One region of the Streptomyces sp. NPDC006012 genome, then DNA from elsewhere that is predicted to be linked to it. Evidence: predicted binding sites of a transcription regulator. Region 1 holds the regulator's gene; the other holds the start of a gene.

Region 1 (7,416 bases):
GGTTCCACACCGGTGACATCGGCGAACTGTCGGCCGACGGCTATCTGCGCCTCACCGACCGCAAGAAGGACCTCATCAAGACCTCCGGCGGCAAGTACATCGCGCCGGCCGAGGTCGAGGGCCGGTTCAAGGCGATCTGTCCGTACGTCTCCAACATCCTCGTGCACGGTGCTTCCCGGAACTTCTGCACCGCGCTCATCGCCCTCGACGAGGCCGCCATCGTGGAGTGGGCGAAGGAGAACGGCATGGCGGGCAAGGCGTACGCCGACATCGTGGCCGCGCCCGCGACGGTCGCCCTCATCGAGGGGTACGTCAAGGAGCTCAACCAGGGACTGCAACGGTGGGAGACCATCAAGAGGTTCCGGCTGCTCCCGCGTGACCTGGACGTGGAACACGGTGAGGTCACGCCGAGCCTGAAGCTGAAGCGGCCCGTGGTCGAACGGGAGTACAAGCACCTGCTCGACGAGATGTACGCGGGCACCCGCGAGGCGTAGGCCCACACCTCGGCCACAGGAACGACCAGGGAGCGACCAGGGGAAAGCCAGACGAGAGGCCAGGGGAAGGGGAGCGGGACGCCCGGCGTCCCGCTCCCCTTCTCAGTCGTTCCGGCTTCTGTCCGTGTTCGAACACACCCGTAGCACCCCATAGCACTGTTCTCACCCATGGCGGCCCACTTCGGTAACTCCGCGCTTATGGATCCGGCCCGTCTGTCACCCTGTCGGCAACGACCGAGGGCCTAATCGTCCGAAACGCTCGGGGAGCTGGCAATGGGGGCCATACCCACGCAACGGGAGACCGAGTCCTGTGGCTTCGAGCCGTCCGCGCATCCGTCCGCGCATCCGGCCGAGCATCCACCCGCGTACTTGGCTGAGCATCCGGCCGAGCATCCGTCCGCGTATCCGGCCGGGCATCCGGCTGAGAGTCCGTCCGGGTATCCGGCCGCGCGCGGCGGAGCGGACCGGCACAGCCGGACGCACGCGACGCTGCCCGGCAGTCCGCTCGCGGCCGGCTCCGCCCGCGCACTGGTGGGCAGAGCGTTCGCCGAGTGGGACGAACTCGGCCTGGTGAGCCATGAGCGGCTGGCCGACGACGTCATGATCGTGGTGAGCGAACTCGTCACCAACGCCGTCGTGCACGCGGGCACCGACGTCGAACTGGTCTGCCGGCTGGAGGAGGACGGCGCCGTCGTCGTCGAGGTCGGCGACCACCACCCCTCGCGCGCCCCACGCGACAACGGCGCCGAAACGCCGTACGAGATCCCGGAGTACGGGCGCGGCCTGCGCCTCGTCGCCACGCTCGCCGAGTCCTGGGGCGTCACCTACCGCACCGGCGCCAAGACGGTGTGGGCGCGGCTGACGCCCGAGGGCGGGCCGTTCGCCGACGGGCGTGAGACGTATGCCGGGGAGCGCGCGCTCGCCGTCGCCGAGGTCCTGGCACCCGAGCCCCACCGGGCGGAGCGGGACCGGGACTGGCTCGGCCGCGGCGCGCTGTCCTTCCTGGCCGAGGCGTCCGACCTGCTCGCCGGGCAACTCGACGAGAACCTGGTCGCCGCGCTCACCGGCCAGCTGATCGTGCCGCGGCTCGCCGACTGGTGCGCGGTGTGGCTGGAGGACGAGTCGACCGTGCGGGGCGGCTGGGCGGAGACGGGCCTTGCCGGACCGCGGCTCGCCCGGGTCTGGCACGAGAGCGAGAACCGGATCGAGGAACTCCGCCGGACCCTGGAGAAGGACCCGCCGTGCCCCGACGGCCTGCGCTCCGGACCCGAGCCTTTCCCTTGGCCGGGCGCCGCGCTCGGCCCGCGCGCCGCACACGGCGCGGCGCTCGCCTACCGCCTGATCGCGGGCGGCCGGCCGCTGGGCACGCTGGTCATCGGGCGATGCGGGCTCACCCGTTTCCCGGACGAGATCACCGGCCTCGTCGAGGACCTCGCCCGCCGGGTGGCCCTCGCCATCGGCGCGGCCCGCCAGTACGCCCGGCAGGCCACGATCAGCGCCATCCTGCAACGCGGGCTGCTCCCCGGCGCGGTCGCCGAGATCCCGGGGCTGCGCAGCGCGCTCGTCTACGAGCCGTGCGACCAGGGCGGACCGAGCGGCGACTTCTACGACCTGTTCCCGGCCGGTGACGGCCGCTGGTGCTTCGCGATCGGCGACGTCCAGGGCAAGGGCCCCGAGGCGGCCGTGGTGATCGGCCTGGCTCGGCCCTGGCTGCGGCTGCTGGCCCGCGAGGGCTATCGGGTCGCCGACGTCCTCGACCGCCTCAACCAACTCCTCCTCGACGACGCCATGGAAGCCGCGGACGCGGCGGCCCGTGCGCTGGTGGCGGCCGGCGGCCGTCCCGTGGCCCCCGGCGACGGCCCCCAGAACCGGTTCCTCTCCCTCCTCTACGGCGAACTCGTCCCCTTCGACGGCGGTGTCCGCTGCACCCTCGCCTCCGCCGGCCATCCGCTGCCGCTGGTGCTCGGGCCCGACGGCGAGGTCCGCACGGCCGCGCATCCGCAGACCCTGCTCGGCGTCGTCGAGGACGCCACGTACACCAGCGAGACCATCGAGCTGGGGGTGGGAGACAGCCTGCTGTGCGTCACCGACGGGGTCACCGAGCGCCGGTGCGGATCCCGTCAGTTCGACGACGGCGACGGGCTCGCCCGGGCGCTGTCCGGCTGCGCCGGGCTCAGCGCCGAGCTGATCGCGGACCGGATCAGGCAGCTGGTGCACGACTTCGGCGGGCGGCCGCCGGAGGACGACCTGGCCCTGCTGGTGCTCCAGGCGGAGTGAGCGACCGGCCCCGGCCCACGAGCCGATCCGGGGCGCGAGTGGATTCGGGCCGTGAGCCGACTCGGGGCGCGCGCTGACGGGGGCCGTGAGCCGATCCGGCCCCCGAGCCGATCCGGCTCACGACCCGCTCCGGCCCACGACCCGACCAAGGCCACCGCTGTCCTGGTACGGGGACGACCAGGCCCGGGCACCGGTACGGGACAATGGACCACATGCCTTCCGCACTCCCCGACGGCGAGCCCGTCCCCGCCGACGGCGCGCTGCCCGCCTCCGCGCTCGCCGGGGCCGCCGGCCGCCCCCTCGGGTTCTACCTGCACGTCCCGTACTGCGCGACCCGCTGCGGATACTGCGACTTCAACACCTACACCGCCGGCGAACTGCGCGGCACCGGCGGAGTGCTCGCCTCCCGGGACAACTACGCGGACACCCTGACCGACGAGATCCGGCTGGCCCGCAAGGTGCTCGGCGACGACCCGCGCGAGGTCCGCACGGTCTTCGTCGGCGGCGGCACGCCGACCCTGCTGCCCGCGGCCGACCTGGTACGGATGCTGGGCGTGATCCGCGCCGAGTTCGGTCTCGCGCCGGACGCGGAGATCACGACCGAGGCGAATCCGGAGACGGTCGACCCGGCCTACCTCACGGCCCTGCGGGAGGGCGGCTTCACCCGGATCTCCTTCGGCATGCAGAGCGCGCGGCGGCACGTGCTGGACGTCCTGGACCGCACCCACACCCCCGGCCGCCCCGAGGCGTGCGTGGCCGAGGCACGCGCGGCCGGCTTCGAGCACGTCAACCTGGACCTGATCTACGGCACGCCCGGTGAGTCCGACGACGACTGGCGGGCCTCCCTGGAGGCGGCGCTCGGCGCGGGCCCCGACCACATCAGCGCGTACGCCCTCATCGTCGAGGAGGGCACCCAGCTCGCCCGCCGGATCCGCCGGGGCGAGGTCCCGATGACCGACGACGACGTCCACGCGGACCGCTACCTGATCGCGGAGGAGATCCTCACCGCGGCCGGTCTCGACTGGTACGAGGTCTCCAACTGGGCCGCCTCCGCCGCGAGCCGCTGCCTGCACAACGAGCTGTACTGGCGCGGCGCCGACTGGTGGGGCGCGGGACCCGGCGCGCACTCCCACGTGGGCGGCGTGCGCTGGTGGAACGTCAAGCATCCGGGGGCGTACGCGGCGGCCCTGGCGGCGGGCCGCACCCCGGGCGCCGGACGGGAGATCCTGTCCGACGAGGACCGCCGGGTGGAGCGGATCCTGCTGGAGCTGAGGCTGCGCGAGGGTGTCCCGCTGGACCTGCTGCGTCCCGACGGCCTCGCGGCGGCACGGCGGGCACGGACGGACGGGCTGCTGGAGGCCGCGCCTTACGACGAGGGGCGGGCAGTGCTGACACTGCGGGGGCGGCTGCTGGCGGACGCGGTGGTGCGGGACCTGGTGGACTGATCACCGTCGCGGGTGAATCGGTGCGGAACGCGGGTTCGGTCCCTGCCGTCCGGGACGTTGCCCCCTCCGTCAGACGTCACCGCCGACCGTAACGAAATCGATCAGCTCCTCCACCCGCCCCAGCAACTCCGGCTCAAGATCCTTGTACGACCGCACCCGCGACAAGATCCCCTGCCAGGCCGCCCCGGTGTTCTCCGGCCACCCCAGCGCCCGGCACACCCCCGTCTTCCAGTCCTGTCCGTGCGGTACTTTCGGCCACCCGGCGATGCCCAGGGCGGACGGCTTCACCGCCTCCCAGATGTCGATGTAGGGGTGGCCGACCACGAGCGCGTGCTCGCTCGTCACCGCCTGCGCGATCCGCCACTCCTTCGTGCCGGGGACCAGGTGGTCCACCAGGACACCGAGCCGCGCGTCCGGTCCAGGCGCGAACGAGGCCACGATGGACGGCAGGTCGTCCACGCCCTCCAGGTACTCCACGACCACGCCCTCGATGCGCAGGTCGTCACCCCACACCCGCTCGACCAGTTCCGCGTCGTGCCGGCCCTCGACGTAGATCCGCCCGGCGCGGGCCACACGCGCGCGGGCACCGGGGACGGCGACCGAGCCGGACGCCGTACGGACGGGCCGTACCGGAGCCTCCGGCGGACGCACCAGCGTCACCGCCCGGCCCTCCAGCAGGAAACCGCTCGGCTGGAGCGGGAAGACACGGTGCTTGCCGAAGCGGTCCTCCAGGGTCACCGTGCCCGCCTCGCAGCGGATCACCGCGCCGCAGAAGCCGGTACCGGGCTCCTCCACCACGAGCCCGGCCTCGGCCGGGACCTCGGGGACGGGTCTGGGCTTCTTCCAGGAGGGGGTCAGGTCAGTCGGGTATTGGCGCATTCGGATGACGATAGGAGAAGCCGCCGGGGGACGGTCACGACACGCCGGGACGTTCAGGCCACGCCGAACCGCGCGGCCAGCGCGTCCCGCTGCCCGCGCACGAACTCCGCGTCCACCACCGCTCCGTGGCCGGGCACGTACCGTGCGTCCGGGCCGCCCAGGGCGAGCAGCCGGTCCAGGGCCGCCGGCCAGCGCTCCGGCACGGCGTCCGGGCCCGCCTGCGGCTCGCCGGACTCCTCCACCAGATCGCCGCAGAAGACCACCGTCGGATCGCCCGGGACCAGTACCGCCAGGTCATGGGCCGTGTGACCGGGGCCCACGACCGCCAGCACCGCCCGTCGGCCGCCGCCCAGGTCCAGCGGCCACTCGTCCCGGACCAGGTGGCGGGGGCGGGCCAGGGCGGCCGCCGCCACGGCGGCGAGCCCCGCGTCCAGGCCGTTGTCGACCGCGTCCCGGCGTAGTTCGTCCCGCTCGCGGGTGAACACCGCGTCCACACCGGCGGCCGCGTACACCTCCGCGTCCGGGAACGCCGCGGCGCCGAAGACATGATCGAAGTGGGGGTGGGTGAGCGCGAGATGCGTCACACGGTGGCCGGCGAGTTCCCCGGCCCGCGCCCGCAGCCGCGCGCCTTCCGGCAGGCTGGATCCGGCGTCCACCATGAGCGCCGTGCCCGCCCCGAGAACCAGTCCGGCGGTGCAGTCCCACCCCGGCAGCCGGCACCGGCCCACCCCGGCGGCCACCCGCTCCCAGCCCGCCTCTTCCCAAGTCGCCCTCATACGGCGACGCTAGCGTCCGGGAGGTTCCGGGTACGAACGGACGTGACCAGCCTTGCCCGGGGCGTACCCCACGGCCGTACACTGGGCCAGGGACGCTGGCACTCCCCTGTACAGAGTGCCAGGCGAACCACCCGAAAGGCCGCGGGGACGACATTCTGGAGGTGGGCGCGAGATGCTGAGCGAGCGCAGACTCCAGGTGCTGCGCGCCATCGTCCAGGACTACGTCGGGACCGAGGAGCCGGTGGGTTCGAAGGCCCTCACGGAGCGGCACAACCTCGGTGTCTCCCCGGCCACGGTCCGCAACGACATGGCGGTGCTGGAGGACGAGGGGTTCATTGCCCAGCCGCACACCAGCGCCGGGCGGATCCCCACCGACAAGGGCTACCGGCTGTTCGTGGACAAGCTCGCGGGCGTCAAGCCGATGACCGGGCCCGAGCGGCGTGCCATCCAGAACTTCCTGGACGGCGCCGTCGACCTCGACGACGTGGTGGCCCGGACCGTGCGGCTGCTCGCGCAGCTGACCCGGCAGGTCGCGGTCGTGCAGTACCCGTCCCTGACCCGTTCGACCGTGCGGCACGTCGAACTGCTCGCGCTCGCCCCCGCGCGCGTGATGCTCGTGCTGATCACGGACACCGGCCGGGTCGAGCAGCGGATGATCGACTGCCCGGCGCCGTTCGGCGAGACGTCCCTCGCGGATCTGCGCGCGCGGCTCAACAGCCGGGTCGCGGGCCGTCGCTTCACGGACGTGCCGAACCTGGTCGAGGACCTGCCGGACGCCTTCGAGGCCGAGGACCGCGGTACGGTCTCGACGGTGCTCTCCACCCTCCTGGAGACACTCGTCGAGGAGAACGAGGAGCGGCTGATGATCGGCGGCACCGCCAATCTGACCCGCTTCGGACATGACTTCCCCCTCACCATCCGGCCCGTCCTGGAGGCGCTGGAGGAGCAGGTCGTGCTCCTCAAGCTGCTGGGCGAGGCGAAGGATCCGGGCATGACCGTGCGCATCGGCCACGAGATCGCCCACGAGGGACTCAACTCCACGTCCGTGGTGTCGGTCGGCTACGGTTCGGGCGGCGAGGCAGTCGCCAAGCTCGGCGTGGTCGGCCCGACCCGCATGGATTACCCGGGAACGATGGGAGCGGTACGCGCAGTGGCACGGTACGTCGGACAGATCCTGGCGGAGTCGTAGTGGCCACGGACTACTACGCCGTTCTCGGCGTGCGCCGCGACGCGTCGCAGGAAGAGATCAAGAAAGCCTTCCGACGGCTCGCACGCGAGCTGCACCCGGATGTCAACCCCGATCCGAAGACGCAGGAGCGGTTCAAGGAGATCAACGCCGCTTACGAGGTGTTGTCGGACCCGCAGAAGAAGCAGGTCTACGACCTCGGCGGGGACCCGCTCTCGCAGTCCGGCGGGGCCGGCGCGGGCGGTTTCGGGGCCGGTGGCTTCGGCAACTTCTCCGACATCATGGACGCGTTCTTCGGCACGGCCTCGCAGCGCGGGCCGCGTTCGCGCACCCGGCGCGGCCAGGACGCCATGATCCGG
Region 2 (7,416 bases), on a different contig from region 1:
CGACGCCTGCGCGCACTCCATGAACGCCCGCGCCCAGCGCCAGGTCAGGAAGCCGAGCCGGTCCGCGCCCAGCATCCCCCGCACCAGCTGTGCCCTGATGTCGTCCGGCAGCATCCGGAAGTACTCCGCGGGCGCCCACGGCGTGTGCGAGAAGTGCCCGATCCTGAGGTCCGGCCGCAACTCGCGCAGCATGCCCGGCACCAGGCACAGGTGGTAGTCCTGCACCAGCACCGCGGCGCCCTCGGCCGCCTCCTGGGCCAGCGCCTCGGCGAACGCGCGGTTGTAGGTCTCGTACGACGCCCACTGACGGCGGAACTCCGCGTCGAAGACGGGCTCCAGCGGGGTCTGGTACAGCATGTGGTGGACGAACCAGAGGACCGAGTTCGCGATGCCGTTGTACGCGTCCGCGTGCACGTCGGCCGGGACGGCGAGCATCCGCACGCCGTCCTCGCCCACCCCGCGCCGCACCGCCTCCCGGTCGCCGTCGGACAGCGCCGAGCACACCCACAGCGCGCCCGCCTCGGGTCCGATCGCCGAGAGCCCGGAGACCAGCCCGCCGCCGCCCCGCCTGGCGGTCAGCGTGCCGTCCTCCCGGACGTCGTACGAGACCGGGCCGCGGTTGGACGCGACCAGCACTTGGGCAGCACCCTGTGTGGAAGCCATAAGCCTCAACCTAGCCCGGCCCGGAAACGCTCAAACGTACGGTTGCGGTCAGTCAGCGACCGTATACGGTCAGTTTTTCCCGCTCACGCGACCTGGCGTCGTGCGTACTCGGCGATCTCCACCATCGGCGGCCGTTCCTCGGTGTCCACCGAGTGGGTGCGCGGCTCGAAACCGTCCTCGCCCCGCTCGAACTGGGTGAGGCGGGGCCGTACGAGGTGTCCGCGGGCCAGCCGCAGCTGCGCGGTCCGGTAGATCGCCGCGGCCATCCGGCCGAGCGCCTGCCCGTCCTGGTGCCGGTGCTTGCGCACGCCCACGTCGACCTGGGCGAGCGCGTCCAGGCCCACCAAATGCAGGGCGTCGACCAGCATGCCCAGCTCGACGCCGTACCCGACCGGGAACGGCAGCTGCTCCAGCAGCGAGCGGCGGGCCGCGTACTCACCGCCGAGCGGCTGCACGAAACCGGCCAGCTGCGGCCAGTGCATGTTGAGCAGCGGGCGGGCCATCAGCTCGGTGACCCGGCCGCCCTGTCCGGCCGCGCCGGCCAGCGGGCGGTCGTACATGGCCTTGACCAGGTCGACGTCCGGCTCGGTGAGCAGCGGGCCGACGATCCCGGTGACGAAGTCGGAGGAGAAGTCCCGCAGGTCGGCGTCGACGAAGCAGACGATGTCCCCGCCGGTGACCAGCAGCGAGCGCCACAGCACCTCGCCCTTTCCGGGGACGGCGCGCAGCCGGGGCAGGATGTCGTCGCGGTGGACCACCCGGGCGCCCGCCGCGGCGGCCACCTCGGAGGTGCGGTCGGTGGACCCCGAGTCGACGACGACGATCTCGTCGACCAGCGGGACGTCCCGCAGCATGAGGTCGCGCCGGACGGCGGCGACGATGGCGCCGACCGTCTCCTCCTCGTCGAGCGCGGGGAGCACCACGGACACCGACTGGCCCGTGCGCTGTTTCGCGGCGAGTATTTTGTGCAGTGGGCGGTCGGTCACGGACCAGGAGCGGGTGGCCAGCCAGCGTTCCACTTCTTCCAGCACGGTCGGCGGCTCCTCACTGTCGTGATCACACCCGGTGCGTGTGTGATACGTCTCGCGGTTCGGACGACTATCTCAACTGTCCTGGCCTTCGGTTACAGTCTTGAACAACGCGGATGACCATCGCATGTCGGGGGTCATCGGTGTACACAACCGCATACAGCTCATCCAGAGGGGCAGAGGGATACGGCCCGATGAAGCCCCGGCAACCCTCCAGTCGGTACTCGTACTGATCGCAGCGCAATCCGATCGTCTTCGCGAGGCTCCCGGCTTGGGAAGGTGCCAATTCCGTCTCACGGCGAGATGCGTCGTGGGGAAGATGAGGAGAAAGGGCCTCGCCTCACATGGCTGTGCAGACCGTTGCAAGCACCGCGAATCCGTCTGTCGATCTCGGTCCCGCCGCTGCCCTGAGCTGCCGCGAATGCGGTCACCGGGTGCCCCTCGGCCCGGTGTTCGCCTGCGAGGAGTGTTTCGGCCCGCTGGAGATCGCGTACGACTACTCGGCGTACGACACCGAGGAACTGCGCCGCACGATCGAAGCGGGACCCGCGAACATCTGGCGCTACGCGCCGCTGCTGCCCGTCCCCGCGGACGTGGCCGAAAAGCCCAACCTGAACCCCGGCTGGACCAAGCTGGTCCAGGCCGACAACCTGGCCCGCGAACTGGGCGTCACCGGCGGTCTGTACGTCAAGGACGACTCCGGCAACCCGACGCACTCCTTCAAGGACCGGGTGGTCGCCCAGGCGCTGGAGGCGGCGCGCGCCTTCGGCTTCACGACCCTCTCCTGCTCCTCGACCGGCAACCTGGCCGGAGCCGTCGGCGCCGCCGCCGCCCGCGCGGGCCTGCGCTCCTGCGTGTTCATCCCGCACGACCTGGAGCAGGGCAAGGTCGTCATGGCCGCGGTCTACGGCGGTGACCTCGTCGGCATCGAGGGCACCTACGACGACGTGAACCGTTTCTGCTCCGAGCTGATCGGCGACCCGGCCGGCGAGGGCTGGGGCTTCGTCAACGTCAACCTGCGGCCGTACTACGCGGAGGGCTCCAAGACCCTGGCCTACGAGATCTGCGAGCAGCTCGGCTGGCGGCTGCCCGACCAGATCGTCGTCCCGATCGCCTCCGGCTCCCAGCTCACCAAGATCGACAAGGGGCTGAAGGAGCTGATCGCGCTGGGCCTCGTCGAGGACCGGCCGTACAAGATCTTCGGCGCGCAGGCCGAGGGCTGCTCGCCGGTGTCGGCCGCGTTCAAGGCCGGGCACGAGGTGGTCAGGCCGCAGAAGCCGAACACCATCGCCAAGTCGCTGGCGATCGGCAACCCGGCCGACGGCCCCTACGTCCTCGACATCGCCCGCCGCACCGGCGGCACCGTGGAGGACGTCACGGACGAGCAGATCGTCGACGCGATCAGGCTGCTGGCGCAGACCGAGGGCATCTTCGCGGAGACGGCCGGCGGGGTGACCGTGGGCGTGGCGAAGAAGCTGATCGAGAACGGCGTCCTCGACCCCGCGCTCACCACGGTCGTCCTCAACACCGGCGACGGCCTCAAGACCCTCGACGCGGTGGCCGACACCGGCCTGACCGCCACCATCCGTCCGAACCTGGACTCCTTCCGAGAGGCCGGCCTCGGATGACCGGCGGCTCCGTACGGCCGGACGGCTCCGCAGGGCCGGACGCCTCCGTACGACCGGACGCCTCCGTACGACTGGCCGGCTGCGTGTGACTGGCGGCGCGTCGTCGGCCGATCCTGGCCGAGGCCGCGCCCCAGGCACCGTCCGGAGCCCGTCACGCCCCTTCCGCCTCACCCTCCCTCTTCCCTTCCTCGCCGTACCACCTGTGCACCCGACCGGAGGTCACACCGCATGAGCGTCACCGTTCGAATCCCCACCATCCTGCGTACCTACACCGGCGGTCAGGCCGAGGTGAGCGCCGACGGCGCCAACCTCGGCGAAGTGATCGCCGACCTGGAGAAGAACCACACGGGCATCGCCGCCCGGGTCCTGGACGACCAGGGCCAGCTGCGCCGCTTCGTCAACGTGTACGTGAACGACGACGACGTCCGCTTCGAGCAGGGCCTGCAGACCGTCACCCCGGACGGCGCGGGCGTCTCCATCATCCCGGCCGTGGCCGGCGGCTGACCCCTCATTACTTTCGGTAACGCATATCACCGGCTGTTCATCGGATTGCCCCCTCCGTGAGAGAAGCGGAGGGGACAATTCAGTGGGGTTGAGCGCGGTAGAGTTGGGGAACGCGAGCCCCACGCCCGGGGCACGGGCCCCGGAATCATTCCGCGCGCCCCGCAAGAAGTCGCCAATCTGTGCGCGTTTTTTGTGGCTTTTACTCCTTTCATGGAGCCCGACTTGCCCGGAATTCTGCGGAATTCTCGGGAGATTCCCGACCGGGTACGTCCAGATTTCTCGTCCGATTGACCTGTTGCAGACGGCAGTTGGACAGATACATTCAGCCGCGGTCGACGCGTTCCGGCGCACGCCCCCAACCTTGGGGGGTGAGGTCTGACCCGGGTCCGCGAAGTGCGGATCTGTGCAAGGGCCAGTAATAGGGGAGTTAGGCATGGCTCAGGGCACCGTCAAGTGGTTCAACGCGGAGAAGGGGTACGGCTTCATCGCGGTCGACGGTGGTGCGGACGTCTTCGTCCATTACAGCGCCATTCAGATGGACGGCTACCGCACCCTGGAAGAGGGCCAGCGGGTCGAGTTCGAGATCTCGCAGGGTCAGAAGGGCCCGCAGGCCGACATGGTTCGCGTCACCGCCTGAATTTTCTTGTCGCGAAGGGCTCGCACCTTACGGGTGCGGGCCCTTCGCCATGTCCTTATGTCCTGCGTTTGCTTATGTCCTTATGTCCTGCGCAGGCTCCGTCACCTGTTCCCGGTGTCGTGTCGTTCCGTCACCCGTTTCCGGTGTCGTTCCGTCACCCGTTCCCCGTGTCGTTCCGTCACCCGTTCCCGTCGTTGTTCCGGTTGCCGTCGTTCCGGTTACCGCCTTACCGCCTTACCGCCCGTTCCCGTCGCCGCCCGGGCGCGCCGACGCGTGTTCGCGCACGGCTGAGCGTCCCCCCGACATGCCGGAAGCCGTCCGCTTTCATCCGGAAGCCGTCCGTCCCACCCGTCACCCGACCACCACGCCTTGGTCCCCGCCACGCGGGCGTGCCCACCTCCATCTGTCACCCGACCACCACCCCTTGGTGCCCGAGTCGCGGGCGCGTCTTGCACTCGACCCACCCGAGTGCTAATCATTGGCGTTAGCACTCTGAAGGTGAGAGTGACAACGAAGGACCGGGTCGGTGAGGCCCGCAGGCCAAGTGGGGCAAGGAACCACGAGGCTGGCGAGCCGTCCGTCGCGGGCGCGGGCGCGGTCCGTTGGAATCACCCCCAGTCCTGGAGGGACCACTTCACATGGCCAAGATCATCGCGTTCGACGAGGAGGCGCGGCGCGGCCTTGAGCGCGGTATGAACCAGCTCGCCGACGCCGTCAAGGTCACCCTCGGCCCCAAGGGCCGCAACGTCGTCCTTGAGAAGAAGTGGGGCGCCCCCACGATCACCAACGATGGTGTCTCCATCGCCAAGGAGATCGAGCTGGAGGACCCGTACGAGAAGATCGGCGCTGAGCTGGTCAAGGAAGTCGCCAAGAAGACGGACGACGTCGCCGGTGACGGTACGACCACCGCGACCGTCCTCGCCCAGGCCCTGGTCAAGGAAGGCCTGCGCAACGTCGCCGCCGGCGCCAACCCGATGGCCCTGAAGCGCGGTATCGAGAAGGCCGTCGAGGCCGTCTCCGCCGCCCTGCTGGAGCAGGCGAAGGACGTCGAGACCAAGGAGCAGATCGCCTCCACGGCCTCCATCTCCGCCGCCGACACCCAGATCGGCGAGCTGATCGCCGAGGCCATGGACAAGGTCGGCAAGGAAGGCGTCATCACCGTCGAGGAGTCGCAGACCTTCGGTCTTGAGCTTGAGCTCACCGAGGGCATGCGCTTCGACAAGGGCTACATCTCCGCGTACTTCGCGACCGACATGGAGCGTATGGAGGCGTCCCTGGACGACCCGTACATCCTGATCGCCAACTCCAAGATCAGCTCCGTCAAGGACCTGCTCCCGCTCCTGGAGAAGGTCATGCAGTCGGGCAAGCCGCTGCTGATCATCGCCGAGGACGTCGAGGGCGAGGCCCTGTCGACCCTGGTCGTCAACAAGATCCGCGGCACCTTCAAGTCCGTCGCCGTCAAGGCCCCGGGCTTCGGCGACCGCCGCAAGGCCATGCTCGGCGACATCGCCATCCTCACGGGCGGCGAGGTCATCTCCGAGGAGGTCGGCCTCAAGCTGGAGAACGCGACCCTGGACCTCCTGGGCCGCGCCCGCAAGGTCGTCATCACCAAGGACGAGACCACCATCGTCGACGGTGCCGGCTCCTCCGAGCAGGTCAACGGCCGGGTCAACCAGATCCGCGCCGAGATCGAGAACAGCGACTCCGACTACGACCGCGAGAAGCTCCAGGAGCGCCTGGCCAAGCTCGCGGGCGGCGTGGCCGTCATCAAGGCCGGTGCCGCCACCGAGGTGGAGCTGAAGGAGCGCAAGCACCGCATCGAGGACGCCGTGCGCAACGCCAAGGCGGCCGTCGAGGAGGGCATCGTCGCCGGTGGTGGCGTGGCCCTGCTGCAGACCACCAACGTCTTCGAGAAGCTGGAGCTGGACGGCGACGAGGCGACCGGCGCGCAGGCCGTCAAGCTCGCCCTGGAGGCCCCGCTCAAGCAGATCGCCGTCAACGCCGGCCTTGAGGGCGGCGTCGTGGTGGAGAAGGTCCGCAACCTCACCCCGGGTCACGGCCTGAACGCCGCGACCGGTGAGTACGTCGACCTGGTCGCCGAGGGCATCATCGACCCGGCGAAGGTCACGCGTTCCGCTCTGCAGAACGCCGCCTCCATCGCCGCGCTGTTCCTCACCACCGAGGCCGTCATCGCCGACAAGCCGGAGAAGGCCGCCGCGGCCGCTCCGGGCGGCATGCCGGGCGGTGACATGGACTTCTGATCCTCCGGATCAGCCTGTCCTTTCCGTTCCGAGGGCGGCACTCCTGTCGACGACAGGGGTGCCGCCCTCGGGCGTTTCCGGCGGCCCGCCCGGCAGCAAGCGGCCATGCGACCGCCACGACCTGGGTCAATCCGGTACATGGCTAACGTTGGTGCATGTCCATGAAGCGCACCAACGTCCACGCCGACTCCGAGGATCTGGCCATCATCAACGAGGCCGCCAAACGGCGGGGGATCAGCGCGGCCGAGATCATCCGCCAGGGCATCCACCTCGCGGCCATGACGAACAGGGTCTGGGACGAGCCCCTGTTCTCGCGCACCTTCGAGGGTCCGGGGCGGACCCCGTGCAAGGGCGAGGTCCGTGACACGGTCGCCGACGCGGTACGGCGCGAGGCCGAAACCGAACCTGGAACCCCCTCGTGATCATTGTCGTCGCCGCTTGAGACGCCCTAGCCAGGGCTTGGGGCTGGTGAACCGGTCGTGATTTTCAGCCGTTTCAGAAGGTGGAAGAAACTGGAAGCAAGTGGAAGCTGGACGTAGGGCCGGTCGGACTCAGTGGTGACTTCTGCGCTGTCACCTGCCCGAACACAGGAGGAGTGACTCTCGGATGGTGGAGCGGGCGCGGGACGATTACTCCCCGGCCAGATCTTTCGGCTCGGCGGCAGACAGCGATTCCGGGGGTTCCTATGAGGGCTT

Evidence for each region. Region 1 encodes HrcA, which represses chaperone genes, less so after heat shock. Its sites were predicted from a motif close to TTNGCACTCNGNNNNNCNGAGTGCNAA; they were not measured.
Region 2: groL (chaperonin GroEL) is a predicted target of HrcA. The motif match lies at 4,909-4,935, and genes of this name have one in related genera.

Annotation. Positions count from the first base shown of each region.
Region 1 covers NZ_JBIAIE010000001.1:577,380-584,795, forward strand. Annotated here, with positions in the region: gene ACFYPJ_RS02450 (AMP-dependent synthetase/ligase) at 1-494, shown strand, start outside; gene ACFYPJ_RS02455 (SpoIIE family protein phosphatase) at 768-2,771, shown strand; gene hemW (radical SAM family heme chaperone HemW) at 2,984-4,216, shown strand; gene ACFYPJ_RS02465 (DUF3097 domain-containing protein) at 4,286-5,095, opposite strand; gene ACFYPJ_RS02470 (MBL fold metallo-hydrolase) at 5,149-5,871, opposite strand; gene hrcA (heat-inducible transcriptional repressor HrcA) at 6,044-7,060, shown strand; gene dnaJ (molecular chaperone DnaJ) at 7,060-7,416, shown strand, end outside.
Region 2 covers NZ_JBIAIE010000008.1:241,814-249,229, reverse strand. Annotated here, with positions in the region: gene ACFYPJ_RS17845 (trehalose-6-phosphate synthase) at 1-663, opposite strand, end outside; gene ACFYPJ_RS17840 (glucosyl-3-phosphoglycerate synthase) at 747-1,694, opposite strand; SAM riboswitch class I at 1,853-2,017, shown strand; gene thrC (threonine synthase) at 2,036-3,319, shown strand; gene ACFYPJ_RS17830 (MoaD/ThiS family protein) at 3,548-3,823, shown strand; gene ACFYPJ_RS17825 (cold-shock protein) at 4,257-4,460, shown strand; gene groL (chaperonin GroEL) at 5,099-6,721, shown strand; gene ACFYPJ_RS17815 (CopG family transcriptional regulator) at 6,877-7,143, shown strand.